4 regions of the Photobacterium sp. ABD4_091 genome follow, and region 4 is predicted to be linked to each of the others. Evidence: predicted binding sites of a transcription regulator. Region 4 holds the regulator's gene; each other region holds the start of a gene.
The links. Region 4 encodes MetJ, which represses methionine synthesis genes. Its sites were predicted from a motif close to TTAGACNTNTANANGTCTAA; they were not measured.

Region 1: a site for MetJ is predicted at 4,310-4,329, ahead of metN (methionine ABC transporter ATP-binding protein MetN). Genes of this name have one in related genera too.
Region 2: a site for MetJ is predicted at 3,074-3,093, ahead of ACXAGQ_RS13835 (MetQ/NlpA family ABC transporter substrate-binding protein). Genes of this name have one in related genera too.
Region 3: a site for MetJ is predicted at 2,593-2,612, ahead of metH (methionine synthase). Genes of this name have one in related genera too.

Annotation. Positions count from the first base shown of each region.
Region 1 covers NZ_JBSWWQ010000001.1:916,590-924,530, forward strand. The annotation lists gene ACXAGQ_RS04060 (MotA/TolQ/ExbB proton channel family protein) at 1-132, shown strand, start outside; gene ACXAGQ_RS04065 (MotA/TolQ/ExbB proton channel family protein) at 142-669, shown strand; gene ACXAGQ_RS04070 (ExbD/TolR family protein) at 696-1,103, shown strand; gene ACXAGQ_RS04075 (energy transducer TonB) at 1,108-1,740, shown strand; gene ACXAGQ_RS04080 (tetratricopeptide repeat protein) at 1,752-2,972, shown strand; gene ACXAGQ_RS04085 (hypothetical protein) at 3,040-3,363, opposite strand; gene gmhB (D-glycero-beta-D-manno-heptose 1,7-bisphosphate 7-phosphatase) at 3,616-4,170, opposite strand; gene metN (methionine ABC transporter ATP-binding protein MetN) at 4,507-5,541, shown strand; gene ACXAGQ_RS04100 (methionine ABC transporter permease) at 5,531-6,217, shown strand; gene ACXAGQ_RS04105 (MetQ/NlpA family lipoprotein) at 6,314-7,129, shown strand; gene ykgO (type B 50S ribosomal protein L36) at 7,211-7,354, opposite strand; gene ACXAGQ_RS04115 (type B 50S ribosomal protein L31) at 7,356-7,619, opposite strand; gene tsaA (tRNA (N6-threonylcarbamoyladenosine(37)-N6)-methyltransferase TrmO) at 7,762-7,941, shown strand, end outside.
Region 2 covers NZ_JBSWWQ010000001.1:3,008,590-3,016,530, forward strand. The annotation lists gene ACXAGQ_RS13820 (sulfatase-like hydrolase/transferase) at 1-259, shown strand, start outside; gene ACXAGQ_RS13825 (SDR family oxidoreductase) at 362-1,039, shown strand; gene ACXAGQ_RS13830 (ABC transporter ATP-binding protein/permease) at 1,159-2,982, shown strand; gene ACXAGQ_RS13835 (MetQ/NlpA family ABC transporter substrate-binding protein) at 3,157-3,960, shown strand; gene ACXAGQ_RS13840 (putative 2-aminoethylphosphonate ABC transporter substrate-binding protein) at 4,301-5,308, shown strand; gene ACXAGQ_RS13845 (putative 2-aminoethylphosphonate ABC transporter ATP-binding protein) at 5,433-6,455, shown strand; gene ACXAGQ_RS13850 (putative 2-aminoethylphosphonate ABC transporter permease subunit) at 6,457-7,941, shown strand, end outside.
Region 3 covers NZ_JBSWWQ010000001.1:1,290,456-1,298,396, reverse strand. The annotation lists gene metA (homoserine O-succinyltransferase MetA) at 188-1,129, shown strand; gene ACXAGQ_RS05925 (cation:proton antiporter) at 1,180-2,469, opposite strand; gene metH (methionine synthase) at 2,673-6,344, shown strand; gene lysC (lysine-sensitive aspartokinase 3) at 6,424-7,806, opposite strand; lysine riboswitch at 7,914-7,941, opposite strand, start outside.
Region 4 covers NZ_JBSWWQ010000001.1:1,399,234-1,407,174, reverse strand. The annotation lists gene hslV (ATP-dependent protease subunit HslV) at 1-107, opposite strand, end outside; gene ACXAGQ_RS06520 (SPOR domain-containing protein) at 346-933, opposite strand; gene cytR (DNA-binding transcriptional regulator CytR) at 1,091-2,095, opposite strand; gene priA (primosomal protein N') at 2,267-4,468, opposite strand; gene rpmE (50S ribosomal protein L31) at 4,703-4,915, shown strand; gene ACXAGQ_RS06500 (malic enzyme-like NAD(P)-binding protein) at 5,221-6,471, shown strand; gene metJ (met regulon transcriptional regulator MetJ) at 6,570-6,887, opposite strand; gene ACXAGQ_RS06490 (O-succinylhomoserine (thiol)-lyase) at 7,065-7,941, shown strand, end outside.

The sequences.
Region 1 (7,941 bases), 480 kb from region 4:
GTCGCGATTCCGCTGCTGTTCTTCTATACCCTGGTCCACAGCAAGAGCCGCCGACTGGTGCAAACCCTCGAAGAGCAAAGTGCAGGTTACATTGCCCGCTACCAGGAAAAACTGCACGCTGCCGAGAAGTAAGGAGGCACTATGTGGTGGTTAATTGAAGAGCTGGAGTCCATCCGGCGCTTCCTCGGCATGGGGGGGGATGTCCTGATGGCCATCTTCGTCCTCAGCCTGATGTTATGGACGGTCCTGCTCGAACGCTGGTTCTACTTTGCAGCTGTCCTGCCACGGGCGATGAAAAAAGCCGAGGCCCAATGGTCTGCACGGCCAGAGCACCAAAGCTGGAATGCCAAGATGATCCGCCAAGAGATCATCTCCAAACAAGATATCGAGAACAAGCGCGGCCTGCCTATCGTCAAGGTGCTGATCGCCCTGTGTCCCCTGCTCGGCCTGCTAGGTACCGTAGTGGGAATGATCCAGGTCTTCGATATCCTGGCTGTGATCGGAACAGGAAGCCCCCGCGCCATGGCGTCGGGGATCTCTAAGGCAACAATCCCAACCTTGGCAGGCATGGTCGCCTCATTATCCGGGCTATTTTTCAGTTCCCGGCTCGACCACCTGGCCAAAGTGTCTACCCAGAAACTGGAAGACAAGTTGAAGCACATTGCCTGAGTAAAAGGAATTTAGAGGTATAGGTCATGAAAAGACGTTATAGCAGCGAGAGCGGCGACGAAGCCGCTATCGATATGACCCCGATGCTCGACATCGTATTTATCATGTTGATCTTCTTTATCGTTACCACTTCCTTTGTCAAGGAAGCCGGTATCGACGTCAATCGCCCGAGCGCCAACACGGCGCAGACCGTCAAGAAAGGCAACATCATGGTTGCAGTGGGTGCTGCCGGGGATGTCTGGGTCGATAAGCGCCGTGTCGAAGTGGACGCTGTCCGCGCCAACATCGAGCGCCTGCGGGCAGAAAGCCCTGATGGTGCCGTGGTGATCCAGGCTGACGAAGAAGCCAAGTCAGGTGTCGTCGTCAAAGTGATGGATCAGATAAGAATGGCAGGTGTCCAGAGCATCTCCATTGCCGCAACCAATAAGGATTAAGCCTATGCGGTATCTGGCCTCATTAGCACTGGCGCTCGTTGTCTCCCTAGGCCTGTTCTGGGGGATGGACAAGCTGGTAAACAAAGAGCGCCACGAACTGGTGTCGGATGACGACCTTCGTATGGTCGACTTCATCCGCGTCAAATCGGAAGAAAAAGTACAGGAGAAAAAACGCGAACTCCCAAAACCGCCACCGCCGAAGCGGCCGCCACCGCCACCAGAGCTTAAGGTGACGTCAACGGTCAAGCCCGTGATGGAGCAGATCCCGATGGATATGCCCAAGCTTGACCTGCCCGTCAATGTCACTGGGGGCTCGGTCTTGGGGCATTATGCCCAAGGCGGCGGGGCGCAGATGACCGGCAATGGCGGTCCCGTACCGCTGGCAACCTTCCAGCCTCAAATGCCACGAAAGGCTGCGCGAGCCGGGCTTGAGCAAGGGATTGTCCTGCTCGAGTTCACCGTCAATGCCCGCGGCGCTGTCGAGGATGTCAAGGTACTCAAGGAAACGCCAAGGAAAATGGGGTTAGGCAAGGCAGCCAAGAAAACCGTGTCTAAGTGGACCTTCAAGCCAAAACAGGTTGATGGCCAGCCAGTCAGTTCCCGCCTATCGCAGGAAATTGAGTTTTCAGTCAACTAAGGGAGTAACCCATGCAGAAATTTCACAAACATTTGCTGGCTTCTCTATTTATCCTAACCGGTGCCGTCTCGGCACCGGCTATGGCCAAGGAAGCCCCGGAGCTCAGCGACCGGACCTTTAGGGTTGTCAACAAAGTCCAAGAGTTGATCGCGACCGAGAAGTACAACCAGGCAATCGACAGGCTAGACAACGCCCTCGACCGTACCAAGTCGAAAAAGTACGACCGCGCCGTGTTATTGCAGCAAATGGGTTTTTTGTATTCCATCCAGGATGACTACAGCAAAGCCTCGCAGTTTTTTGCCAAGTCACTGGCTGAAGATGCCCTGCCGGTCCCTGTCGCCCAGCAGGTTCGCTATAGCCTGGCCCAGCTTTACTTGGCCGAGGAAAAATACCAGGAGTCGGTCCAGACCATGAAGCAATGGTTTGACATCGCCAAGACTACCGAGGAAAAACCGACGGCCCATGCTTATATCACCCTGGCCAGCGGCTATGTCCAAATGGAGGACTACAAGAGTGCTATCCCGCCGGTCAAGCAGGCGATAGCCATGAGTAAGGATCCAAGCGAGTCGTGGTATTTGCTGCTGATGGCTTCGCACTATGAGCTGAAACAGCTCAAGAGTGTCGCCGGCGTCCTGAAGATCCTGACCACTAAGTACCCGCAGAAAAAGCAGTACTGGATGCAGTTATCAGGCATCTACATGGAAAGGAACCAGGAGCGCAACTCGCTGGCAGCACTGGAGAGTGCCTATAAGCTAGGGTTGTTTGACGAGGAGAAAGAGTTCTTGCGGCTTGCCAATTTCCAAGCCTATCGCGGGATCCCTTACCGGGCAGCCAAAACCCTTGAGCAGGAAATCGAAAACGGCAATGTAAGCGCTAGCGTCAAGCATTTGGAGAAACTGGCAAGCTTCTGGCAGCAGGCCAAAGAGCTCGACCAGGCCATTACGGCATACCGTGGCGTCTACGAGCAAGCACCAACCGCCAGTACCCAGCTGAAAATTGCCCGCTTGATGCTCCAGGCACAGCAATACCAGCAGGCTACCGAGTTTGCCCTCGAGTCGGCACCCAATGCAGATACCGTGGACAAGGCTGAGCTCGCCTACCTGCGTGGTATGGCACACTTCGAGCTCAACCAGCTTGGCAGTGCACTCAAGGCAATGAAGGTCGCCGCCCAGTCGGAGGACATGAGAGGTACTGCTGGCCCCTGGGTTACCTTCTTGCAAGATCAGGGCTAGCACCGCAGCCTAGAGCTGAACCACTTTACCTGTAATTGGTGTGAGTCAGTCGCACTGTTTAGGGAAGCTACTGCTTGGCAATGGCTTCCCTTTTTTTATCGCTGCCCTTCGAGGCAACCTGCAGGGGGTTGTCGCCCGGTGACGACAACGGCTGGTAGAACTGACGCTCGGCCAGGTCCGCCAGCACAGCTTGCTGCCCCTTGGCCAGCGAGTGCTTGAGCTGCTCTTGGTGATCCAACTGCATCTCCGCCATTACCTGTTGTTTCTGCTGAGCCATTAACAGTTTGGTTTCTTCCTGCCAAGCCGCCGTATCAAGCGTATCAGCAACTCCGTAACCTGAACCCACCAACAAACTACCCGCTACAACCCACTTCGCAATACTATGAACCATTGTCTTCATCCATTTTTTGTCATCTGTGGTTGATGTATTGCAGTATGCATGCCACTTGTAAAATCCTTTTATTCATTAACTTAGAATAATCAAAAGGCTATTCAATCCGGAGGGGTGGCAAAATAGTTCGCAAAATGGTCAATTTAACCAACATCGAAGACAGGAATTTAAGGCAAAAAAAAGGCCGCTTTAGCGACCTTCCTCTGGCACAGCCACCGGCTATCGCGCCGTTTTGCAGCTATGTCTATTATATTACTGTGCGGCTAACCAGCCCGGCACATCTGCTACGCTGCCGAGTACGGCATCAGCCAGCTGCTCACCTTCTTCAGTAATCGCTTTGCCGGTACGGACCAGGATTTTAGTCCCCACCTCAGCAGCACCAGCGGCTTTGATATCATCGGCCTTGTCACCGATCATTACCGAGCCGGCCATATCAATTTTCAGGAAGTCACGGGCAGAAATGAACATCCCAGGCTTTGGCTTGCGGCAGTTGCAATCCTGCAGGTAGTCACCCTTGCCTTCTGTTGGGTGGTGCGGGCAGTAGTAGATACCATCGAACTCAACACCGTTGTCGACAAAATTCCAGTCCATCCACTCAGTCAGGGTCAGGAACTCGTCTTCGGTGAACATACCACGGGCAATGCCAGACTGGTTGGTCACCAATACCAACATGTACCCCATCGCCTTAAGTTTCTTACAGGCTTCAAACACACCCTCGACATATTCGAAGTCATCGGTAGTGTGGACATAGCCGTGATCAATGTTAATCACGCCATCACGGTCAATAAAAACTGCTGGTTTGGCCAAGCGTCAGCCCTCTGTCTCGCTGTATTCGTTATGCCCCAAATTATGGCACGGCTAGCAATGGGATTCACCTGTTTCTCTCACCCCTATTAAAGAAGAGCAACCTATAATACTCACACTGGGATTATGGCTATAAAGCCATTTAGACATCTAGACGTAAAAATATCTATTGACTTCATTTATGTTAGCCCATAGCATCAAAGCCATAGATGCAATTGGCAGACAGGCTTCATGCATCAATAAAATAATGCAAATGCAATACACAACATAACAATATACCGGTCTCAGCCATTGATGGGCGTGCCCGTCATCAACACGGTATAGGATTTGGGAAAAACGATGATAGAAATAAACAGAGTCAATAAAGTCTTCTATCAAGGGGCCAAGGAAATCCACGCTCTGCGTGAGATCAACCTGACCATTGAGCAAGGCACCATCTTCGGGGTGATTGGTTCTTCCGGTGCCGGTAAAAGTACCCTGATCCGCTGTGTTAACCTGCTCGAGCGCCCAACCAGCGGTCACGTCATCGTTGATGGTATCGACCTGACGCAACTCTCAAACAAAGAACTGACCCAGGCCCGCCGCAAGATCGGCATGATCTTCCAGCACTTCAACCTGCTGTCATCCCGTAGCGTTTTCGACAACGTTGCCCTGCCCCTTGAGCTGGCAGGTATTAGCAAGGCCGCTACCAAGGCCAAGGTCGACGAACTGCTGGATCTGGTTGGCCTGGCTGACAAGAGCGAGTCCTACCCATCCAACCTAAGTGGTGGCCAGAAACAGCGTGTGGCGATTGCCCGTGCCCTGGCGTCTGACCCAAAAGTGCTGCTGTGTGACGAAGCCACCAGCGCCCTTGACCCAGCGACGACCCAGTCGATCCTGACACTGCTCAAAGAAATCAACCGCAAGCTCAACCTGACTATTTTGCTGATCACCCACGAAATGGATGTCGTAAAAAGCATCTGCTCCGAAGTGGCGATTATCGGCGACGGCGAGCTGGTCGAGAAAGGTCCGGTCGGCGATATCTTCGCCCACCCGAAAACCGAACTGGCGCGCGAGTTTATCCGCTCAACCTTGGATCTCTCCATTCCGGAAGACTACCGTGCCCGGATGGTTGAAACCCGCATCGACAACAGCTACCCGCTGATCCGCCTGGAATTTACCGGCGCGTCGGTCGATGCCCCGCTGATTTCCCAGGTGGCCCGCGAGTTCAACATTGATATCAGTATCCTGAGCTCAGACATGGATTATGCCGGTGGCGTCAAGTTCGGCCTGATGCTGGCCGAGTTCTTCGGTACCGAACAAGCGGCAGAACAAGCCATTAACTTCCTTCGCGATCACAAAGTAAATGTAGAGGTATTGGGCTATGTTGCTTGATTCAATTACCACCTGGTGGACCCAGAACGAACGTTTGGTTGATCTGCTGATCGACGCTCTCGGCCAAACCCTGGTCATGGTCTTTGCCTCTGGCCTTATTGGCTTTTTGATCGGTATCCCGGTCGGCGTTGCCCTGCACCTGACCAAAGAGAATGGCCTGCTGGCCAACCCGGCGCTCAACAAAGTGTTGGGTATCGTGACCAACATCGGCCGCTCGATCCCATTTATTATCCTGCTGGTAGCAATTATCCCGTTCACCCGCTTCGTAGTAGGCAGCTCGATCGGTACTGCGGCAGCTATCGTGCCATTGACTGTCGGCGCAATCCCATTCATTGCCCGTTTGGTTGAAGGGGCACTGCTGGAAGTGCCAACCGGTTTGGTGGAAGCGGCACAGGCGATGGGCGCAACCCCACGCCAGATCATCAGCAAAGTACTGCTGCCTGAAGCACTGCCTGGCATCATCAATGCGGTAACCATTACCCTGGTGACCTTGGTGAGCTACTCGGCGATGGCCGGTACTGTCGGCGGCGGCGGCCTCGGTGACGTCGGTATCCGCTACGGCTACCAGCGTTTTGACGGCACCGTCATGCTCATTACCGTAGTGATGCTGGTTATCCTGGTTCAGCTGATCCAGTCTGCCGGCGACCACCTGGTCAAGCGCTTCGACCACAGGTAAGGCGCAGCACTGATAACGAACAACATCGACAACAAACACAGAATAACCATATTCCATCTAGTATTACGGAAAACCCCAGTTTTAAGGAGAAGTAACATGGCTTTTAATTTGAAGAACCTATTCGCCGTCGCCGGCCTGGCATCAGCATTGGTACTGACCGGTTGTGGCGAAAAAGACGCAGTGGTTGATAACAGCAAAGTTAAAATTGGGGTTATGGCTGGCGCTGAAGAACAAGTAGCTGAAGTTGCAGCGAAAGAAGCCAAGGAGAAATACGGCCTAGATGTTGAGCTCATCACCTTTACCGATTACGTTTCACCGAATGCCGCACTAGAAGAAGGTTCTATCGATGCCAATGCCTTCCAGCACAAGCCATACCTTGACCAGCAAATCACCGACCGTGGCTACAAGTTTGCTGTTGCCGGTAACACCTTTGTTTACCCGATTGCAGGCTACTCAAGCAAAATCGAATCTATCGATGAGCTAAAAGACGGCGACCAGATCGCAGTACCAAACGATCCAACCAACCTTGGTCGCTCTCTTCTACTGCTTGAGCAGCAGGGTCTTCTTAAGCTGAAAGAAGGTGCAGGGCTAACCGCAACCGTACTGGACATTGTTGAAAACCCTCAGAACCTGAAAATTGTTGAGCTAGAAGCTGCACAGCTACCTCGCTCCCTAGACGATGTTCAGCTAGCCATCATCAATACAACTTACGCGAGCAGCATCAACCTGACGCCAGAGCGTGACGGTGTGTTTGTTGAAGACAAAGAATCTCCATACGTGAACCTGATTGTTGCCCGTGAAGACAACGTTGACGCAGAAAACGTACAGACCTTCATCAAGGCATACCAGTCTGAAGTGGTTTACGAAGCAGCTAAAGAAATCTTCCAAGGTGGTGTTGTTAAGGGTTGGTAATATTCCTCCTCAAATAACCATTTCCCCCTAAAACAAACAAGCCCCTCAATCGAGGGGCTTGTTTGTTTCTAGGCTTTCCTATCACTTCTTCTTTTTTACCCTGCCCTGCACCGCTTTGAGACGCGGGTTAGACTTGCAGATAACATAAATCCGGCCGCGGCGTCTCACTACCTGGCAATCACGCTGCCGGTTTTTGGCACTTTTCAGCGAACTCAACACCTGCATCTTATTGTCCTTTCTTTCCACCAAACTGACCAAAGCGGCGGTTGAAGTTAGCCATACGGCCTTCTGAGCTGATCACACGCTGCTTGCCGGTATAGAACGGGTGGGATTCAGACGACACATCCAGCGTAAAATACGGATACTCCTTGCCATCTTCCCAGGTGATAGTTTTATCGGTTTTCAGTGTAGAACCAACCACGAAATACTTATCAACACTGGTGTCGTGGAACACAACGTCCCGATACTCGGGATGAATACCTGCTTTCATTTTCTTGTCCTTAGAGAGCAATCAATACAAAAGATATGTTATAACATGGCACTTGATAACTGTTATCAACAAGCGCTATTTGTTTTTTTATGGTATTTTCAGCGTCAAATAAACTAGCCAGCTGTAGAGCTAAGCAAGCAAGATGCACTACCAAATAGAACCTATCGGCATTGTCCGCTCCCCTTACAAAGAAAAGTTTGCCGTCCCGCGCCAGCCGGGATTGGTTCCCAGTGCACGCTCTGAAATCATCCTGCAAGGCGAGGCCAATGCCCTTGAAGCCGTTCGAGGGTTAGAACAGTTCAGCCACTTGTGGCTGCTGTTT
Region 2 (7,941 bases), 1.6 Mb from region 4:
ATCTGGGAAGGAATGGTTCTACGGCTATAATGCCTCAACCGGCTATCAAGAATTGTATGATGTTGACGCTGATATACAGGTTAATCAGTTCTATGAAGAACAAGGGGAGAGCTTGCGGTCAGAGCTTGTCGAACAAATGGCGAAGGTATTGAGTTCGGATGTTCGCTGGCGAGGTTACTGGGCGTCATATCGGTTGCACAATATGGAATACTTACCTGACGATACCGGTGCTGATATGCAAATGCTCAAGCCTGTTTAGGGTTTAGGCTGGTTACAGTTAAATGCTCTCGTATTCTTTTATCTCCACAAATGTGACAGACTGGCAATTAGTTATAACCAAGGATTGTTGAGTAGGAATACAATGAAACGTGTACTAGTAACTGGCGCTACCAGTGGTATAGGGTACGAGTTGGCCAAGACGCTGTGCGAGAAAGGGCACAGTGTCGTTGCGACTGGTCGTAACTTGGCAAAGTTGGAAGAACTCAGTGAGCTAACTGGATGTCAGGTGGTGCAAGCCGATCTAAGTGATTCCCAGCAAGCCCTTGAGCTGGTGGACAAAGCTGTCGAGCTATTGGGTGGGTTGGATATTCTTATCAACAATGCCGGGATGAACTCCCGTAAATGCGGTATTGATGAATTCACATTAGAAGAGTTTGATTACCAGTATGCGGTGAACCTGCGTGCTCCTGCTGTGTTAAGTCGCGAAGCACTGAAAGTGATGAAGCCTTCCAAAAGCGGCCAAATCATCAATGTCCTCAGCACGGTTGCTAAGCGCTCGAATGAAACCATGAGTGTATATACCGCCATGAAGCAGGGGCTGGCAGGTTTTAGCGCTATTTTGATGAAAGAGGCACAGCCTCATGGCATCAAAGTCACCTCTTTGTTCCCTGGTGGTGCCGATACCAATTTCAGAGACGTTGACCGCCCGCAGTACATGCACCCGAAAAGTGTTGCTGACACGATTGCCGTGTTGCTTGAACTGCCTCAAGACGTGGTGATGCATGAAATGGTGTTTAGGCCGCCGGTTGAACTAGAATAATCCAATTGATAGAAGCCCCTGTAGAATTACAGGGGCTTTTTGTTCATACCAGTTATCTGATGCTTAATCTTCGTGCGCATAGTGATAAGCTAGCTATAGGGAAAGCAAAAGGCAGGCCTATGGAAACGTCTAGTCAAACTCAAGCATCGTCAAATCGTGATATTCGCGATGAATCATTGAAACCAAAGGGTCAGCGCAAGAGCCTCAGCATCCTGCTGGAGTTGGTGAAATTTGTGCAGCCTTATCGGGGCAGGGTTTTGGCCGCGCTGGTGGCATTGGTCTTTACCGCCTCGCTCACCTTATCGGTTGGTCACGGGGTGCGGATTCTGATTGATGAGGGCTTTTCCCAGCAGTCAACCACCGAACTGGCCAATGCCATTCAGTTTATCCTTGTCGTCACAGTGCTTATTTCGATTGGGACGTTCTTCCGCTTCTATTTAGTTTCTTCGGTCGGGGAGCGGGTCAGTGCCGATATCCGGCTGGCGGTGTTCAATCACGTCATCACTTTACACCCGAGTTATTTCGAGACCAATGGCAGCGGCGAGATCATGTCGCGCCTCACCACTGACACCACCTTGTTGCAGAGCATAATCGGCTCGTCGTTTTCCATGGCGATGCGCAGTGCCTTAATGTGTGCCGGCGCGATTATCATGCTGTTTGCTACCAATATAAAACTGACGTTAATTGTATTAGCATCGGTGCCGTTTGTGTTGGTTCCGATCTTGATTTACGGCAGGCGGGTAAGGGCGCTGTCGCGTAAAAGCCAAGATTCAATGGCTGATGTGGGCAGCTATGCTGGAGAAGCCATCGAGCATATCAAGACGGTGCAGAGTTATAGCCATGAAAAACAGGAAAGGGCTTCATTTGCAGATGAGGTCGAGAAAGCTTTCGATATTGGCCGCCAAAGGGTTAAGCAACGGGCGATTTTGATTTCTGGCGTGATAGTGATTGTGTTTAGTGCCATCGCCGGGATGCTGTGGGTTGGTGGCAGCGATGTCATCAATGGGGTGATGTCAGCGGGCGATCTCGGGGCGTTTGTCTTCTATGCCATCATGGTGGCTTCTTCGCTGGCAACGATTTCTGAGGTAATGGGGGAATTACAGCGCGCAGCGGGTGCAACAGAAAGGCTGGTTGAATTACTTCATGTCGACAGCCACATTGTTGCGCCTAGTCAAAACACTGCCTCGACCCAATCACTCTCGGCTGAAGTGAAGTTTGATGATGTGACGTTCTGCTACCCATCTAGGCCGGATCAATCCGCAATCAAGCAGTTACAGCTTACAGCCGAAGAAGGTAAGGTGCTCGCGTTAGTTGGGCCATCCGGTGCGGGCAAGACGACTTTGTTCGAGCTTTTACAGCGCTTCTACGATCCGCAATTAGGCAGGGTGATATTGGGCGGAGTTGATATCCGTCAGTTTGAGCCGGGGGAATTACGCCAGCAAATGGCACTGGTTCCTCAGCAACCGGCTTTGTTCAGCCATGATGTGTTCCACAATATCCGTTATGGGAACCCGCAAGCATCCGATGAGCAGGTGATTGAGGCGGCCAAGAAAGCCCATGCCCATGAGTTTATTCAAAACTTGCCGGATGGCTACAACAGCTTCCTAGGCGAGCGCGGGGTCAGGTTGTCTGGCGGGCAACGGCAGCGAATTGCGATTGCCAGGGCAATCTTGAAAGATCCGAAGATCTTGTTGCTCGATGAGGCAACCAGTGCACTGGACAGTGAAAGCGAATACCACGTACAACTTGCCCTTGAAGAGTTGATGCGGGGAAGAACAACCTTGATTATTGCCCACCGCCTTTCAACGATTCAACATGCCGATCACATTGCGGTATTCGATCAGGGGCAGCTGGTGGATATCGGTAATCATAATGCATTGATGCAAAGTAGCGAGCTTTACCAGCGCCTGGTAGAGCTGCAGTTCAAGCATATGAGAGGTTAGAATAGGTATATCTCTATTTGGAATAATAAATTTCATATGGGTATATAAAGGTGTGGATTAAGTGTTTGATTTATTGATAAGGCGCTATATCATGGACGTTCAGACGTCTAAATTAGCTTGTCTGAACTCACGCATCTAAGTAAAAAAGTAGAAATGCTTACTCAAGGAAGAGCCATGAAGAAATATACCAAGCTGAATCGATGGATAATTGCAGTCGTTGCATTGGTAGGTCTGACCGCTTGCGACCAGAAGGAATCGTCAGTGATTAAAATTGGTGCGACGTCAGGGCCGCATGCACAGGTGGTTGAAGCCGTCGCTGTTGAGGCGAAGAAACAAGGCTTGGATATCGAGGTGGTGGAGTTTTCTGATTACATCACGCCGAATGCGGCGCTAGCTGACGGCAGTATCCAGCTGAATAGTTACCAGCATCTGCCGTTTTTGCAGAATTTCAACAAGGGCCACAACAGCGACTTGGTCTCAATTGGTGAGTCGATCCTGATGCGGATGGGCATTTACTCCAACAAATACAGCTCGCTTGACGATTTACCAGCGAATGCCCAAGTTGCCATTCCAAACGACCCAACCAATGGCGGGCGTGGTTTGCTGCTGCTGGAAGAGGCAGGGCTAATTACCCTGAAACCGGATGTTGGCTTTACCGCTTCGCTGCATGACATTGCAGAAAATCCGAAAGGGCTGAAGTTTATAGAGGTTGAGGCAGCGCAATTGCCAAGAAGCTTGGATGATGTTGATGCCGCGGCTATTACGATGAACTACGTGATGTCAGCGGGCCTGAACCCTAAAGAGCAAGGCCTGTTCCTTGAACCAAAAGATGCGCCGCTTGCGGTAATGGTTATTGCTGCGCGTGAGGAAGATAAAACGAATAGCACTTACCAGAAAATCGTAGGCATCTTTCAGTCACAGCCTATCAAGGACTTCATGCAGGATACCTTCAAAGGGACCATTGAGCCTGCGAGTTAACGATATTTCATTTTGCAGAGCTGCTGTTGAGCACAAGATAGAAACCGGAGCCTTTTGGCTCCGTTTTTTTATTTTTTAGAGCTTGTATTCAGATATTAGGTGAAAAATATCGGTAGTCTTGATTTTTATAGTAGTAAGCTTTAGCTGGTTTTGGTGGTCTATACCATTGATAAATCGGCGCATTTCAATTTATGGTCTTTTCCATAAGCTGTGCTTAATCCTAAATTAAGAATTAGTTTATTCCCTTTCATTTCAGATTAATAAAGCCAACTTATCGTAACCGCAACTTTTGAAATACTCCCTTTTGTCATTGATGACACCTAACCGAAGGAACAAACACATGTTGAAGAAAGCTGCCGTTGGTATTCTTGCTGCCCTTGCCTCTAGCGCGGTAATGGCGAAATCTGAAGTAACGGTTTACACCGCATTCGAGTCTGACATGCTGCGTGATTACGAGCGTGCATTCAATGCCCAATACCCAGACACAAAAATTAACTGGGTACGTGATTCAACAGGTGTTGTAACGGCTAAGCTACTGGCAGAAAAAGACAACCCGCAAGCTGATGTGGTTTGGGGCCTAGCAGCAACTAGCCTGATGGTGCTGGACAATGAAAAAATGCTAGAACCTTATGCACCAGAAAACTTGGCTTCTCTGTCTCCGGCTTTCCGTGATACTAACGAAGTACCGCACTGGATCGGCATGAACGCTTGGATTGCAGGTATCTGTTTCAACACTGTTGAAGCTGAGAAGCACGGTCTTGAAATGCCAAAAACATGGCAAGATCTAACCAAGCCTGAATACAAAGGCCACGTAGTTATGCCTAACCCGAACTCATCGGGTACTGGCTTCCTTGATGTATCAGCTTGGCTGCAAACGTTCGGTGAAGATAAAGGCTGGGCGTACATGGATGAGCTGCACCAGAACATCGACCGCTACACGCACTCTGGTTCTGCGCCTTGTCAGCTAGCTGCAACCGGTGAAACGACTATGGGCGTCTCTTTTGCCTTCCGCGGTGCGAACCTTAAGAGCCAAGGCGCACCTATCGAGCTTATCTTCCCTGAAGAAGGTCTAGGCTGGGATATGGAAGCCGCAGCGAAAATCAAAGGTGCGAAAAACGCAGAAGGTGCTAAGCAAATTCTTGATTTCGCAGCGACGCTTGAAGCGAATGAGCTATACAACAAGGGCTATGCCGTAGTGGCCATTCCAGGTGTTGCCAAGCCGGTTAAACACTTCCCTGAGAACCCAGAAGCGCTGATGATTGAGAATGACTTCGCGTGGACAGCAGCTAACCGTGACAACATCCTTGCCGAGTGGGCAAAACGTTACGACGGTAAAACTGAAAAATAATCACCTTTGGTGATGGCTGGGGGGCTTAGGCCCTCTGGCTTTTCTCTTTTTTCTTACTGCATTTGAATCGTCCGTAGGTTTTGTACCCATTGGCATTCCTTATTTTGTTTTAGGTTATTTTCCCATGTCTGCTCAGAGCTACTTAAGTATTGGTAATGTCGTTAAAAAATTCGATCAATTTACTGCATTGAATGATATTTCCCTCACCATTGAACAAGGTGAGTTCGTCTGTTTCTTGGGCCCGTCGGGCTGTGGCAAAACGACGTTGCTGAGAGCGATTGCAGGCCTCGAACTGCCAACAAGCGGTAAGATTGTCCAAGCGGATAAAGACATTACATTCTTGCCTCCTGAGCAGCGTGATTTCGGCATTGTTTTCCAATCCTATGCCTTATTCCCTAATCTAACCGTGGCTGACAACATCAGCTTTGCCTTGAAAGAGCAGGGGCTTTCTAAACAAGACGTTAAAGCTCAACTGCATAAATGGCTAAAAATTATTGATCTTCCTGATTCTGGTAATAAATACCCTTCACAGCTATCAGGTGGTCAGCAACAGCGGGTCGCGTTGGCACGTGCCTTGGTACTGCAACCTGGCCTTCTGCTACTGGATGAGCCACTATCGGCACTCGATGCCAAGGTCCGTACCCATCTACGCAGTGAAATCCGCCGAATCCAAACAGAGTTGGGTATTACCACCATTATGGTGACTCATGATCAGGAAGAAGCGCTGTCGATGGCCGATCGCATCGTGGTGATGAATCATGGAGTGATTGAACAAGTAGGCACGCCGCAGGAGATTTATAACCACCCAGCTTCTGAGTTCGTTGCCCGGTTTGTCGGCTCGATGAACTTTATCCCGCAACACCATCACATTTTGCAGTCAGTGACACTGCCGACGATTGGCCAAACTGCGGCATTACGTCCGGAAAATATCACCCTCTGTCACCAGCAAGAAAGCAACGCCAATATTATTGCCTGTGAGTTCCTGGGGCCGATTGTTCGCACTACATGTTATGTGGATGAAGAGCTGACCTTGCTGGTGGATCTCCCTAGCGACCACTATTCACAGCTGGGACTTCACATCGGAAGCCGGGTTCATGTCGGCTTTGAAAGCGATAAGATCCAATTGTTCATGGCGGAGGCAGCATAATATGACCTCAACAGTTATGACCCCCCCTCGAGTACACAAGCCGTCTCGGCTCGGATTGAAAAGCTTTAGCCGTGATCAGTGGGTGATGGCAGTACTGCTCTGTTCGGTGATTGGCCTAATGACTGTCGGGCTGGTACTTCCGCTGCTGAGTATGTTGCTGAAAAGCCTTTACAATACCAGTGGCGAGTTTGTTGGCCTTGCTAACTACATCCAATACCTCAATACGCCAGCCCTCAGCCAATCGTTGTCAAACACCCTGACAATGGGCGTTGTGGTAACCCTTGTTGTTGGCATCCTCGCTTTTGGTTATAGCTTTGCCTTAACCCGTACCTGTATGCCGGGCAAGACACTGTTCAAAGCACTGGGGTATTTGCCGATCCTGACGCCGTCTTTGCTGCCGGGTATTGCGCTGATTTACTTGTTTGGTAACCAAGGTGTCGCTAAGGAGCTGTTGCTGGGGAGCAGTATTTATGGGCCGATTGGTATCGTACTGGGTTTGGTGTTTTGGTGCTTTCCCCATGCAATGATCCTGATCTCGACCGGGTTGGCCAACTCTGATGCCCGCCTCTATGAAGCGGCGAAGGTGCTGCGCATTCCAGCCTGGAAAACGTTTTTTGTTGTTACGCTTTCTAATGCCAAGTACGGCCTGATTTCGGCACTGATTGTTATTTTTACCTTGGTAGTCTGTGATTTTGGTGTCGCCAAAGTAATTGGTGGTCAGTACAACGTGCTGGCGACGGATATCTACAAGCAAGTTGTCGGTATGCAAAACTTCTCAATGGGGGCGGTAACCAGTGCGGTGTTGCTGATCCCAGCATTGGTCGCGTTTGCTATTGACCGTTGGGTGCGTAACAAGCAGCAGCAAATGATTTCGACCAGCGCTGTGCCTTATCAGCCTGAGCCAAATAAGCTGCGTGATGGCGCTGCTTTTGTTTGGTGCGCATTGATTTCAATTTGTATCCTGACTGTGATTGGGATGGCGATTTATGGCTCTTTGGTAAACTTCTGGCCGTACAACAAAGCAATTACCCTTCGTCATTATGATTTTGAAAATTTAACGGTTTACGGTTGGATGCCGTTCTACAACTCGATCAAAATGGCATTGCTGGCAGCAGGGATCGGTACTGTCCTGACGTTCGTTATTGCGTATGCGGTTGAAAAAGCCAGTGGCATGCAGCGACTTCGCAGTTTGATCCACCTTATTGCTATGTTGCCGATGGCGGTACCGGGGTTGGTTCTAGGCTTGGGTTATATCTTCTTCTTCAATGACGTTAACAACCCGCTGAATATGATCTACGGCACCATGACTATCTTGGTCGTCAATACCATTGTTCATCTGTATACCGTGGGTCACCTGACATCTTTAACCGCATTGAAGCAATTGCCAGCGGAAATTGAAGCAGTTGCCGCTTCTTTAAAAATCAGTCAGTTTAAAGCGTTCTGGAAAGTCTCTGTACCAGTGTGCATGCCTGCTATTCTCGATGTC
Region 3 (7,941 bases), 110 kb from region 4:
CGTACCTCTTCCATACCTACCTTACTTCATGAGCATTTCTCACCTTTACGTGCCACATCATCTATTCTTTTAATCTTGTTTTGCTTGCACCTTGGTGTGATCTCTTATAGTTTTATTTAGAAATCTGGACGTCTAAACATCTCTGGTGAGAAAGAGCAGACGGAAAAACGTTTAAGGAGAAGCACCCATGCCGATTAAGATCCCTGACAAATTACCTGCAACCGATATCCTACGGGGAGAGAATATCTTCGTGATGTCGGAAGCCCGTGCATCGAGTCAGGAAATCCGTCCTTTGAAGGTGCTGCTGCTAAACTTGATGCCGAAGAAGATCGAAACGGAAACCCAGTTCTTGCGTCTGCTTTCTAATAGCCCACTGCAGGTTGATGTTGAACTGCTCCGTATCGATAATCGGCCGACCAAGAATACCCCGACCGAACACCTTGATACCTTCTACCGCCAGTTCGAAATGGTGAAAGACCGTAACTTCGATGGCTTGATTGTCACAGGTGCCCCGCTAGGCTTGGTGCAGTTTGAAGATGTGCTGTATTGGGAAGAAATCCAAACCATCATGAACTGGGCCAAAGAGCATGTGACCTCGACGCTGTTTGTCTGTTGGGCTGCACAGGCAGGATTAAAGTTGCTGTACGATTTGCCTAAACGTACCCGCAAAGAGAAGCTGTCAGGGGTGTATTGGCACCGTACCCATGATTGTCATAACCCTATCTTGCGTGGGTTTGATGATTCTTTCTTAGCACCACATTCGCGCTATGCCGATTTCTCGCCGGAATACCTAGCTGAGCATACGGATCTGGACATTCTTGCGACGTCTGAGCAAGCTGGGGTGTACTTAGCTGCAACAAAGGACAAGCGTAATGTCTTTGTTACTGGTCACCCTGAGTATGATGTCGATACCCTGCATAACGAATATACTAGGGATGCAGGAGAAGGAATGGAGCCGAGTATACCGGTGAATTACTATCCGGACGATAACCCGCAGAAGCCGCCGATTGCCAGTTGGCGCAGCCATGGCCACCTCTTGTTTGCGAATTGGCTTAACTACTGTGTTTACCAGCAAACCCCTTACGATTTGGATCACTTCTCGGAAGCCAACTTCACCACTGATGAATAGTTTGTTGTCGAATAAAAAAGACCTGCCGGAGCAGGTCTTTTTTATCGTAGCTATTTACTTGGGCTATTTTCGGCTTCCCACAATTTGGCTTTGTGGATCAGCGGGGTAATCGTCGAACCCTGAATCAATATAGAGAACACGACCACTGAGTAGGTCATCACCAGCATAATTTCCCGCACATCAATGTTCTTGTCAGGGATCACCATAACCCCTGCCGGTACTGCCATGGCCATCGCAAGGGCAAGGCCGCCGCGCAAGCCACCCCAGGTCAGGATCTTGACTGACATCGGGTTGTAGTCGCGGTAGCGGTTGAAGCCGATATAGGACAGTTTGATACTGAGGTAGCGGCTGAATAGCACTAGCGGTACGGCAATGACCATCAGCACCCAGTCTTCTTGGTGGAAGCTAAATTGCAGCATGCTCATACCAATCAACAGGAACAGCACGCCGTTGAGGAACTCATCGACCAATTCCCAGAAATGGTCGAGGTGATCTTCACTTTCCTTGGAAAAACCAATGTAGCGGGTCCAGTTGCCGATCATGATACCTGACACCACCATCGCCAATGGGCCAGAAACATGGATGACATCGGCAAACACGTAGCCAGCGGTCGGGATACCTAAAGTTAGCAGTAGCTCCATTGAGTGGTCATTGGTGGAGCTGATCAGGTAATGGAATATCAGGCCCAGTGCGAAGCCGTAGGCGATACCGCCTATGGCCTCCTGCAGGAACAGCTGGCCGACACCAAGAACGGTAGGGGCTTCGTTACCAAAAGCGATGGTAAATAGGGTAACGAAAATGACAAGGCCAAAGCCGTCATTGAATAAAGATTCGCCCTCAATCTGGGTAGAGATACGCTTTGGCGCATCGAGTTTTTTTACAATGGCGAGTACGGCAATCGGGTCAGTCGGTGAAATCAGCGAGCCGAAAATCAAACAATAGATCAAATCAAGCTGGATACCGAGCGCCTGGCAAATCCCCCATAGGGAAAACCCGATGAAGAAGGTCGAAAATAACGTGGCGGCAAGGGCCAGGGTGGTGATTTCCCACTTTTGATCTTCTAGGTGAGGCAGTTTGATCCCCAGGCCGCCCGCGAACAACAAGAAGCCCAGAATACCCTTGAGCAAGAAGTTCTCGAAGTTGATCTCGCCAAGTTGGCTTGCTGCAATGTCTTCTAAGTGGAACCAGCCATTATGGCCGGCAACAATGATGCCCAGAGATAGCACCAACGCCCCAGCAGTGATGGCGATAGTGGTCTGCATTTTTCCTATTTTACTGTTTACAAAGGCGATAAGCATTGCTGCTGCCGCCAGGAAACAGAGGGTGCTGTAAACTGACATCCAGTGACCTCGATGGTGTTTGAAAGTAAAGCTGAAAATTGTGTCAAAATATAAATCTATCGCTGCCCGATAGCTATCTTTAATTTCTTACAATGAGTTAAAAATTAATCAACGAAAAGCCCTTTAGACGTCTAGATTTCCATTTTTGCTATGGTAGGATGTGAATTAGCTGTAACAATAGATAAGGAAGTAAAGCGGTGTTGATGGGCAAGGATTTACTAAATAAGCGCTTGGCAGAGCAGATCCTGATCATTGATGGTGGCATGGGCACCATGATCCAGGATTATAAGCTGGAAGAGCAAGATTACCGTGGTGAGCGTTTTGCCGACTGGCACATGGATCTTAAGGGCAATAACGACTTACTGGTACTGACACAACCGCAACTGATCAAGGATATTCATGCCTCATACCTCGAGGCTGGTGCTGATATCCTGGAAACCAACACCTTCAACGCAACCACGATCGCGATGGCCGATTATGAGATGGAAGCGTTGAGTGCCGAAATCAACCTCGAAGCGGCCAAGCTTGCCCGTCAAGCGGCTGATGAGTGGACGGCAAAGACACCGGATAAACCACGTTTTGTGGCTGGTGTATTGGGCCCGACCAACCGTACCTGTTCGATTTCGCCAGATGTGAATGATCCCGGCTTCCGTAATGTTACCTTTGACCAACTAGTCGAGGCGTATTCCGAATCGACACGTGCTTTGATTGAGGGTGGCTCGGACATCATCCTTATCGAAACTATTTTCGATACCCTCAATGCCAAAGCCTGTGCCTTCGCGGTAGATACCGTGTTTGAAGAACTTGGCCGTTCGCTACCAGTAATGATCTCCGGTACGATTACCGATGCTTCCGGCCGTACGCTATCGGGCCAGACTACCGAAGCCTTTTACAATGCACTTCGTCATGTAAGGCCTATTTCCTTTGGCCTTAACTGTGCGTTGGGCCCTGATGAACTACGCCCGTATGTCGAGGAGCTTTCCCGTATTTCCGAATGTGCGGTATCTACCCACCCTAACGCAGGTTTGCCAAATGCCTTTGGTGAATATGATTTGTCACCTGAAGAGATGGCAGAGCATATTAAGGAATGGGCCGAAAGCGGCTTCCTTAACTTGGTCGGTGGCTGTTGCGGTACCACGCCAGAACATATCCGACAGATGGCTGAAGCAGTAGCTGAGGTTGCCCCTCGAGCCTTGCCTGATCTCCCTGTGTCCTGCCGTTTGTCCGGCCTAGAGCCGTTGACGATTGAAAAGGATACCCTGTTCGTCAATGTGGGTGAGCGTACCAACGTGACGGGCTCAGCCCGCTTTAAGCGTCTGATCAAAGAAGAGTTGTATGACGAGGCATTGGAAGTTGCCCGTCAGCAGGTCGAAAATGGCGCCCAGATCATCGATATCAACATGGATGAAGGGATGCTGGATGCTGAAGCATGCATGGTTCGATTCCTCAATCTGTGTGCGTCTGAGCCTGAAATCTCCAAAGTGCCTATTATGGTCGATTCCTCCAAGTGGGAGGTTATCGAAGCTGGCCTGAAGTGTATTCAGGGCAAGGGGATTGTTAACTCTATCTCGCTCAAAGAAGGCAAAGAGAAGTTCGTTGAGCAGGCCAAGCTGATCCGCCGCTACGGCGCCGCTGTTATCGTCATGGCCTTCGATGAAGTAGGGCAGGCGGATACCCGAGAGCGCAAGCTGGAGATTTGTACCAATGCCTACCGAATCTTGGTTGATGAAGTCGGCTTCCCGCCGGAAGATATCATTTTCGACCCGAATATCTTTGCCGTTGCGACAGGTATTGAAGAGCATAACAACTATGCCGTCGATTTTATTGATGCCGTCGGCGATATCAAACGTGACTTGCCGCATGCGATGATCTCCGGTGGTGTCTCGAACGTCTCTTTCTCGTTCCGTGGCAATAACTATGTCCGTGAAGCTATCCATGCCGTGTTCCTGTACCACTGTTTCAAGAACGGTATGGATATGGGTATTGTGAACGCCGGCCAGCTTGAAATTTATGACAATGTCCCGGAGAAGCTGCGTGAAGCGGTTGAGGATGTGATCCTGAACCGCCGTGACGATTCGACCGAGCGCCTGTTGGATATCGCTGCTGAGTATGCCAATAAAGGTGTTGGCAAGGAAGACGATGCCTCAGCACTTGAGTGGCGTACCTGGCCGGTTGAAAAGCGCCTTGAGCATGCATTGGTCAAGGGGATCACCGAGTTTATCGTCGAAGATACCGAAGAAGCCCGTCTCAATGCGTCCAAACCGCTCGAGGTGATCGAGGGGCCGTTGATGGACGGCATGAACGTGGTCGGTGACCTGTTCGGTGAAGGTAAGATGTTCCTGCCGCAGGTGGTGAAATCAGCCCGGGTAATGAAACAGGCGGTTGCCCACCTAGAGCCTTATATTAATGCTGCGAAACAAGCGGGTGCGACAAACGGTAAGATCTTACTGGCAACAGTAAAAGGCGATGTTCATGATATCGGCAAGAACATTGTTGGCGTAGTCTTGCAGTGTAATAACTACGAAATCATCGATCTCGGTGTAATGGTACCTTGCGAGAAGATCCTCAAAGTCGCCAAGGAAGAGAATGTCGATATCATTGGCCTGTCTGGCCTGATCACACCTTCTCTGGATGAGATGGTGCATGTGGCGAAGGAGATGGAGCGCCAGGGTTTTGATCTGCCACTGCTAATTGGTGGTGCTACAACCTCCAAGGCTCACACCGCGGTGAAGATTGAGCAGAACTACAGCCATCCTGTGGTGTATGTGAACAACGCCTCCCGTGCGGTGGGTGTGTGTACCTCGCTGCTGTCTGACGAGTTGCGCCCTGCCTTTGTTGAAAAACTGGATGCTGACTATGTCAGGGTTCGTGACCAGCATAGCCGCAAGCGCCCTAAGACTAAGCCGGTTACCTTGGATATCGCACGTGCAAACAAGGTGGCGATTGACTGGGATAACTATACCCCGCCGGCACCGCTGAAATCTGGTGTGCAGGTGTTTGATGACTTTGATGTTGCCACCCTACGCCAGTATATCGACTGGACGCCTTTCTTTATGACCTGGTCGCTGATGGGCAAATACCCAGCCATCCTTGATCATGAAGAGGTCGGCGAGGAAGCGCGCCGCTTGTTCAAAGATGCTAACGACTTGCTTGATAGGGTTGAGCAGGAAGGTTTGCTCAAGGCTCGTGGTATGTGTGCCATGTTCCCGGCCAATAGCGTCGGTGATGATATCGAGGTGTACACCGATGAATCGCGTACTGAAGTTGCCAAGGTATTGCACAACCTGCGCCAGCAAACCGAGAAACCGAAAGGCTTCAACTACTGCCTGTCGGACTACATTGCACCGAAAGAAAGCGGCAAGGCCGATTGGATTGGTGCCTTTGCAGTAACCGGTGGTATTGGTGAGCGCGAGTTGGCAGATGCCTACAAAGCAGCAGGCGATGATTACAACGCAATTATGATCCAGGCAGTGGCCGACCGTTTGGCCGAGGCATTTGCCGAGTATCTTCATGAGCAGGTCCGCAAGGATATCTGGGGTTACTCGCCGGATGAAGATTTGTCCAACGATGATCTGATCCGCGAGAAATACCAGGGGATCCGCCCGGCACCGGGTTACCCAGCGTGTCCTGAGCATACCGAAAAAGGGTCGCTGTGGGAGCTGTTGCAGGTCGAAGAAACCATCGGTATGTCACTGACAACCAGCTATGCCATGTGGCCGGGGGCATCGGTCTCCGGTTGGTACTTCTCCCACCCGGACTCGCGCTACTTTGCGATCGCCCAGATCCAGGATGATCAGCGTGACAGCTATGCTGATCGCAAGGGCTGGGATTTGGTCGAAGCCGAGAAATGGCTGGGGCCGAACCTTAATGGCTAATAGGTTTTCTCAACAATAAAAAAGGCGCTCATTGAGCGCCTTTTTCTTTTCTGAGAATCAGAAACTTATCTGTATCAGCTTACTCGAACAGACCGTGGTGCAGAACCTTGATCACTTCGCGTGACTCTTCTGTTTTCACTAGGAAGCACAGGTTGTGGGTGCTGGCGCCGAAGCAGATCATGCGCGGGCTGTAGTCATCCAGGCGACTGAATACCTGGGTTGCCGCGCCTGGGGCATCACCAAGCTCGTTGCCGATCAAGGCAACTAGGCAGAGGTCTTGCTCGACTTCCACGCGACACAGCTTGCTGAGTTGTTCCATTGCCGTGGCTGGCAGGCTAGGGGCACCACCACCGGTATCGGTTTGATCCAGGGTCAGTGACACGCTAACTTCCGAGGTAGTGATCAAATCAACCGAAATTTTATGCTCGGCCAGAATACGGAATACTTCTGACAGGAAGCCGTAAGCGTGGAACATATTCAGGCTGGTCAGGGTAACCATGGTCTGGTTGCAGCGCAGTGCCAAGGCCCTGAATTTCGGTGGCTCGCTGACTTTCTGGCGTATCCAGGTACCGCCTTGCTCAGGCGCTTTTGAGGAGCCGATGAAAACCGGGATCTGCTGGCGGACCGCTGGTAGCAGGGTCGAGGGGTGCAGGATCTTGGCGCCGAAATTGGCCATTTCAGAGGCTTCGCTGAAGCTGATCTCGCTGATTGGCTTGGCATTGGCAGTGATACGCGGGTCGGTCGTGTACATGCCCGGTACGTCAGTCCAGATCTCAAGGGTTCCGGCACTGATGGCCTCGGCTACAAGGGCGGCGCTGTAATCACTGCCACCACGGCCTAGGGTCGTGGTTTCACCGTTGCTGTCTGAGCCGATAAAGCCTTGGGAGACGATTACCGCCTCGCCTGCCAGCAGGGGCTGGAGCTTGTCATCAGCCAGCTGGCGGATGGTGTCGACTTCCGGGATGGCTTTGCCGAACTGGCTGTCGGTACGCATGACAGAGCGAATATCGAAACGTTGGGCAGTCGCCCCCATTTCGTTGAGAATTTGGGTAAATAAGTGCGTCGACAACAGTTCACCATGAGCAACCAGCTGATCGGTCAGCTTGGTCGATGGTGCTTCGGCGGCCTGTTCGGCTAGGCTTGCCACGTTATTGATAAGTTGTTCTATGTGGCCAGCAACAGTACCTGGCTGAGCCAGCTTGTCGATAATGTCCTGGTGGATAGAGGTCAATTTATGTAGCCGTTGGGAGCGCTGCTCGTTATCGGCAATTCCGTTTGCAAGTTCAACTAACAGGTTGGTAACGCCGGAACAGGCACTGATCAAAACTACTTTGGCAGCAGGGTTGTCCTTGATGATCGAGGCACTTCGGCTCATGGCGGCATGATCGGCTACGCTAGTACCGCCAAATTTCGCTACGGTTATCGGTGGAGGAACAGTAAAGTTATTTTCGACAAAGCTCACAACGAGTCTCCCAGTAATAAAGAGTATAAACGCAATTAACAGGGGGCTCGGGATGGTGATCCCGACAAAAGTCAGGAGAGCAAAACGGTAAGATGTAAACCGGTACAACAACCAGAAGCTCCCCATCTACTCATT
Region 4 (7,941 bases):
CGCACTTTGCGGGCGTTACCTTTCATGACGGTGTTGCCCAGGGAAACCTGGCCATCACCAGCGATAACGACTTTACCGTTTCGACGAACAGATACGATAGTTGTCACGGTCTTACCTCTTTTGGTCTGCTCCGGCCAATATGCCGGTCTCGATATAATGCAGATCTGGGGACGGGGTGAAGAAGTTTCAAGGGGGAAAAGGATGCTGTGGTGGAATTTAGCGGCGGCTTGTAGCTGGATAAAATTTTAAGCTCTACCTGCCAGGGATGGCAGGTTGAAGCTACACGGATGTATTAATGCGTGATTAAAATTTTAATCCAGCTACTAGCGGGATTGGGTGACGCTGTTATTCCCAGAACCAGATCGCACACGGTTCGATACCGGCACGGCGCAGCTGGTTGCGATCGCTCTCTGCCTTGCGCTTTTGCGGATAAGGGCCAAGGACCACCCGGTACCAGTTGCCTTTTTCGCCCTGGCTGACTTTGATCTGGCTAGTCAGCCCCTGGAAGGCGATCATCGCCTTGCGCTCCTCGGCCTGGCTTTCGCTGCGGTAGGCACCGCACTGCATCAGGTATGGGCGGGTCGGGGCTTGTTCTTTTTTCGCTTCAACCTTTACTTCTTTGTTTTCCAGCTCTTCGATGTAACGCCATTTCTCTTCCGGCTTAGGCGGCAGTGGCTTGGCAGCCTTTGGCGGTGCCACTGGCTCAGGTTTGGCTGGTTTAACCGGCTCGGGCTTGGTCGCAGGCGTGCTGGGTTGCGGCTGCTGGGGAGCCGGGTTCGAAGACAGGAAGTAAAGCCCATAGCCCAAGGCACCGACCAAGCACAGGGCGATAGCTGCCCATTTGAACGGGAACCCATTGCTTGGAGCCTGGCTGCGGTTGCCTCTCGGCTTCTTGGCGGCTCGGCCGCGTTTGACGTAATCTTTGGTTGCCACGGTGTTGATCAGTATAAGGTGGTAAGAATGAACCTATGGTACAAACTTGCGCCAGCTCTGACCAGACCTTGCGATGCATCCTGACTGTGAGGTTGCACCGTAAGGCATGGATTCTGTGAGCTTGTCCCCATTATCGGGCAGAATGCCGCCGAATGGGTTAACTTGCTGGTGGCGCAGCGCTTTCCCTGATCACTAGCTTGGCGTCCAGTAGGCGGGAGCCAGAGGCAATCTCTTTGCCCTTGAGGGTATCGAGCAGCATCAGCATCGACTGGCGGCCGATTTCGTAACGAGGCTGGGAGACCGTGGTCAGTGGCGGATCGCAGTATTCGGCGAACTGGATATCATCGAAGCCGACTATCGACAGATCCTGCGGCACGCGGAAGCCCAGGCGCTTGGCCTGCTGCATGGCGCCGATGGCCATTACATCGTTATGGCACAGCAGGGCTGTTGGCGGCTCTGGCAGCGACAGCAGGGCGGTCACGGCGCGGGCACCACCGGCAAAGCTGAAGTCGCTCTTGACGGTATAAGCAGGGTTGAGTTCTGCCCCGGCACGGCGCAATGCCTGCTGGTATCCCTGGGAGCGGAACTGGCACAGGGCGGCACTGTCTGGCCCGGTGATCTGGGCTATGCGCTTGTGGCCCATTTGGGTCAGGTAGTTCACGGCCTCGAAAGCGGCGGTCAGGTTATCGATGTGGACGGTCGGCAGCTCGAGCTCTGGGGCGAACTCGCACGCCATGACCATCGGCGGCAGGTTTTTCTGCTCGGGTTTGCTGACATCAAAGGGAAGATCGGTGCCGAGCAGTAGCATACCGTCGGCTTGCTTGGTGAACACTAGGTTTACAAACGAATTTTCGCGGGTTTTCTGCTGCCCGCTGTCTCCCAGCAGGACCAGATAGCCATGTTCCATTGCCGCTTCTTCGATACCGCGGATGATCTCGGTGAAATAAGGATCACAGATATCGGGGACAATAGTGACGATGGTCTTTGATTCGTTGCGACGTAGATTCCTAGCCAGTGAATTGGGTGAATAGCCAGCATCCATGACAGCTTGTTCGACTTTTTTCCTGGTCGAGGCTGACACTTTTTCCGGGTTCATCAGGGCACGGGATACCGTGGCCGTCGAGACGCCGGCGAGCTGGGCAACATCCTTCATTGTCGCCATAGTTAAGGTTCCTCTCTATTATTTTTCTCTCTCTGCCGCTGGAGGACCATGGCCAAAACGACCGGTACCTAAGCCAGCGAGCTTGTTATTGTAGGCTGTCTGCAGGGGATTAAACATGCTTTAAACAGCATAAATTACATCCGAGATGTGACCTACGTCGCATTGTTCATTTTAAGTTAAATCCTGCGGTTCGACATCGATCGACCAGCGGATTTTCTTGGCGAGAGGAAGCAAAGCAATGGCTGGCTTGGCAATAGAAAGCCACTGCTGCAATACCCTGCGGCTCGGTGCTTGTAGCAGCAATTGCCAGCGGTAGCGGCCTGCCCGGCGAGATAGCGGGGCAGGGTTGGGACCCATCACCATCGTGTCTTGGCTGGCGACAGGGCTGGCCTCGAAAATGCCCCGGACTTGCTGCAGGAACTGCTCGACCAGCTCGCCCTGGTTAGCCTCGGCGCGCAGCAGGGCCAAATAGGTGAACGGCGGCAGCCAAGCCTGCTTGCGCTCGCTCAGCGCCCCGCTGGCGAAGTTGCCATACCCTTTATATAGCAGCGCTTGCAGCAGGGGATGTTCGGGGTGGTGGGTTTGCAGCACCACCTCGCCGGGTTTGCTCGCCCGCCCGGCGCGGCCAGCAACCTGGATAAATAACTGGGCAAGGCGTTCGCTGGCGCGAAAATCATTGCTGAACAAAGCACTGTCGACATCGAGCAGGGCTACCAGGGTCACATCGGGAAAATGGTGACCCTTGGCCAGCATCTGGGTGCCAATCAGTATCTGGTATTCGTTATTGCGGATCGCCTCGAGGTAATTTTCCAGGCTGCCCTTGCGTCGGGTACTATCGCGGTCGATGCGTACGGTTCTGTATGTTGGGAACAGGGCTTCGAGCTGTTGCTCGAGCTGCTCGGTGCCGACCCCCACCGCGTTGAGCTGGGTCGAGCCGCATTGGCCGCACTGGTGCATCATCGGGCGCTGTGTCCCGCAGTGGTGGCAGCGCAGCTCGCCGCTTTGCTGGTGGAAGGTGTAATAGGCATCACAGCGCTTGCACTCGGCCAGCCAGCCGCAGTCATGGCAGATCACCGCAGGCGAAAAGCCGCGCCGGTTGAGAAACAGCATGACCTGGTTGCCTGCATCCAAGTGCTGGCGCATAGCGGCGATAAGCGGGGCGGAGAGGCCCGCCTCGAGGTATTGCCCTTTGAGATCGAGCACGCCATGGCTGGCGGCCTGGGCGCTGCCGGCACGGCGCGACAGGATCAGGTGGTGGTATTTACCGCTTTTGGCGTTATACAGGGTTTCCAGCGCTGGAGTCGCCGAGCCGAGGATGATCGGGATATTGGCCTGGCTGGCACGCATGACGGCAAGGTCCCTGGCGTGGTAGCGGAGGCTATCCTGCTGTTTGTAGGAGGCATCATGCTCCTCGTCGACAATAATAATGCCGAGGTTGGCAAACGGGGTGAACAGCGCGGAGCGGGTACCGATGATGATCCCGGCTTGGTTATCGCGCCCGGCCAGCCATGCCGACAGCCGCTCGGTGTCGTTGAGCCCGGAATGGATAGTTTCCAATGGGACATTGAAGCGGCGGCGGAATCGGTTGATGGTCTGCGGGGTCAGGCCGATTTCCGGGACCAGGATCAACGCTTGCTTACCGGCTGCCAATACAGGCTCCAGCAGGTTGAGGTAGACTTCGGTTTTGCCCGAGCCTGTCACCCCTTCGAGCAGGTAGCAGCCGAAATCCGGGTTGGCATTGACGCTGGCAATTGCCAGTGCCTGCTCCTCGTTGAGCCGGGGCTTCTCTTCATTAATGGTAAACCCTGCCTGCCAGCTGCGGCTGGCCGGTGCCTGCTCAATCGCTTCGATCCAGCCTTTGTCAGCCAGTGTTTTCAGGGTTGCACTACTGACTTCTTCGGCAAGCAGGGCCTCGTGGCTCAACGCGCCTTGGCGCAGCATAGTCAGCGCTTGTACCTGGCGCGGTGCGCGCTTGAGGGCGGTCAAAGGCTGGTTGTGGCCAGGTTCGGTGAGCTGCCACATCTTCAATGCTGACGGGGCGGCTTCGCGGCCCTTCCTCAGCAAGGCGGGCATGGCATTGGCCAAGCTGTCGCCCAGCGGGTACTGGTAGTACTGGCTGGCCCAGGTCAGCAGCTTGAACAGGCTCGGCTCCCAAAGCGGGGCGTCATCCAGTACGGCGTTGATTGGCTTGAGCTGCTCAACGGGAAAGTCGGATGTTGTGGTTAGCGCCATCACTACCCCGACTAGCTGCTGGCGCCCGAACGGCACTTTGACCCGGCCGCCGACGGCAGGTTGCTGGCCAGGCTTGACCAAGTAATCAAATTGCTTGTCCAGGGGAACAGGAAGGGCCACTCGGGCAATGTTGGGCGTCATATCTAACCGCTAAATCCGCATGTACTAAGATAGAGAAGTGTACCTTGCCCAGCCTCGGGCGGCAAAGCGGCGAAAAAAGGCGCATATTGGTTGATCTGGGCAGAATGATTGATTACTATACGCCGCCTGAATTTGGCGTATTGGTAATGTAACCGTTACGCTCTGTTATTAACGACGTGTGGTGCCCGGCTTAGGATCGGGAGAGCGACACGGCCTTACTTTTGAGGTTATCCCATGAAACAAGGTATTCACCCAGAGTACACTGCAGTAAACGCTCGTTGTTCTTGCGGCAACACTTTCGTATTTAACTCTACTATGGGTAAAGACATCAACCTTGATGTATGCGACAAGTGTCACCCTTTCTACACTGGTAAGCAGCGTCAGGTTAGCTCTGGTGGTCGTATCGACAAATTCAACAAGCGTTTCGGTGCGCTTTCTAGCAAGTAATTTGCCAGATGAATTTCGAAAAAGGGGATGCGTAAGCATCCCTTTTTTTATGCCCGCGATAACCTTTCTTTTATTCCAGTGTTCTGCTTGTTTTATTCCCGATCTGTATACCAGAACCTGCCAGAGTGGCGAATCCGTCTTGCTGCTTCCGCTTCGGCCGCGCTATTCCCCATCGATGTTGAACATTCGCTCCGGGAATCATTGGATCGACCAGATGTTCGGTGCTAGGATTTTGTGCTGCCATAGAATATGATCTATGTCCAAATTCCAAAATAAAGTCACCTCCAGTCAGGATTTCGAACACTATGTCTGAAGATTTTCGCCAACAGGCCCTTCACTACCACGCATACCCAGTACCAGGAAAAATTGCTGTCGAGCTCACCAAGCCAGCCAATACCGTAGAAGATCTTGCCCTTGCTTATAGCCCAGGTGTGGCTGAGCCGGTACGTGAAATCGCGCAGAACTCTGAAAATGTCTACAAATACACTGGTAAAGGCAACATGGTTGCGGTTATCACCAACGGTACAGCAATTCTTGGCTTGGGTAACCTTGGCCCGCTGGCGTCAAAGCCTGTAATGGAAGGTAAGGCACTGCTGTTCAAGCGTTTTGCCGGCCTGGACTCGATTGATATCGAAGTTAAGCACCGTACTATCGACGAGTTTGTTGATACGGTAGCGAACATTGCTGATACGTTCGGTGGTATCAATCTGGAAGATATCAAGGCCCCTGACTGTTTCGAAATCGAAAAACGCCTGATTGAACGTTGCCATGTTCCTGTCTTCCACGATGATCAGCACGGTACGGCGATTGTGACTGCTGCGGGTATGCTCAATGCGCTGGAGCTTCAGGGCAAGAACATCAACGAAGCGGTGATTGTTTGTCTGGGTGCGGGTGCTGCGGCTGTAGCGTGTATGGAGCTGCTGATCAAATGTGGTGCCCAGCGCGAGAAAATCTACATGCTTGATCGCAAGGGCGTGATCCACACTCGCCGTGACGATATCAACGAGTACAAGCAGCTGTTTGCTAACAATACTGATAAGCGTACGCTGGAAGATGTGATTGAAGGTGCAGATATCTTTGTTGGTGTATCTGGCCCGGACCTGCTTGCGCCTGAAGCGCTGAAGCTAATGGCTGACAAGCCAGTCGTATTTGCATGTTCTAACCCAGATCCTGAAATCAAGCCTGAGCTGGCCCATGCGGTACGCGATGATTTGATCATGGGTACTGGCCGTTCGGATTACCCGAACCAGGTGAACAATGTTATCTGCTTCCCGTTCATCTTCCGTGGTGCACTTGATGTACGCGCCAGCGAAATCAATGACGAGATGAAGCTGGCCGCCGTTGATGCGATCCGCGCATTGGCCAAAGAGCCGGTACCGGCTGAAGTGGTTGCTGCTGCAGGTGCAGACAAGCTTGAGTTCGGCCCGGAATACATTATTCCTAAGCCAATGGACCCACGCTTGCTCCCTCGCGTTGCCAAAGCCGTTGCCCAGGCGGCAGTTGATTCTGGCGTAGCCCAAATCGAAATGCCGGTTGGCTACATGGAAGCGAAATAATTTTCGTATTGCGCCAAAGCAAATAAAAAAACCAGCCTCAGGGCTGGTTTTTTTGTCATAACACATTGGCATTATGATAGGTAGGCTGCCGTTGGGGCTTACTCGTTGATGTCTTCGTAAGTAATTCCCATCTCTTCCATTAGCGCCTTGGCTTCGGCTGGAAGATCGTCCGGACGGTCTTTGCGGATATCGTCATCGGTAGGGAGCGGCTGGCCGGTATAAGCGTGCAGGAAGGCTTCGCACAGCAGCTCACTATTGGTCGCATGGCGTAAGTTGTTGACCTGACGGCGGGTACGCTCATCGGTCAGGATTTTCAGAACCTTCAATGGAATCGAAACTGTAATTTTTTTTACTTGTTCGTTTTTCTTACCGTGTTCCGCGTAAGGGCTGATGTATTCGCCATTCCACTCTGCCATTTTTTACCTTCTCAGCGATATAAAAGTGATGAAATATAGTATGCCTGAATTTTAGCGGGATTTACTGCCATAAGCAAAGACATATAGACGTCTAGAAGTGTTGACGGCTGGCTTGTTTGTCGCTATGTTGTTGCATAAAAGTTATTCGCCAGGGCTACCCTGACAAGGAAAGTAAATATGAGTGACAAGAAGCTAGCCACCGTCGCTGTCCGCACCGGCATCGAATCCGATACCCAGTACAATGCTGTGGTACCTCCCCTCTATTTAACCTCGACCTACAGCTTTCCGCAATTGGGCGAGGTGCCAGAATTTGATTATTCTCGCTCAGGCAACCCGACCCGCAACACATTGGCTGATGCGTTGGCAGAGCTGGAAGGGGGGGCTGGCGCTGTGGTAACCAGTTGCGGGACGGCGGCAATCAACCTGCTGGCTTCGGCACTGGTCGGCCCGGACGATTTGATTATCGCACCGCATGACTGCTACGGCGGTACCTACCGCTTGTTTAATACCCGGGCCGGCAAGGGTGATTTCAAGGTGCGCTTTGTCGATCAGACCGATCCGGCAGCAGTAGCAGAAGCCCTGGCGCTCAAACCCAAGCTGATTTGGGTCGAAACCCCGTCAAACCCATTGCTGCGCATTGTCGATGTCGCCGAAATTTGCGCGGCAGCCAAGCAGGCTGGGGCGCTGGTAGCGGTAGACAACACTTTCCTGTCTCCGATCCTCCAGCAGCCAATTGCCCTTGGTGCCGATTTCGTTGTCCACTCCACGACTAAATACATCAACGGCCACTCCGATGTGGTGGGTGGCGTCCTGATCTCTAACAATGAACAACACGCAGAGGACATCGCCTGGTGGGCAAACTGTATCGGCGCCACCGGCGCGCCGTTTGATGCCTACATGACGCTGCGCGGGCTGCGTACACTGGCACCGAGAATGCGCATGCATGAGGAAAACAGCCGCCAGATCCTGGCTTACTTGCAGCAGCAGCCGCTAGTGGGGGCTATCTACCACCCGAGCCAGCCGGGGCACCCAGGCCATGACATTGCCCTCAAGC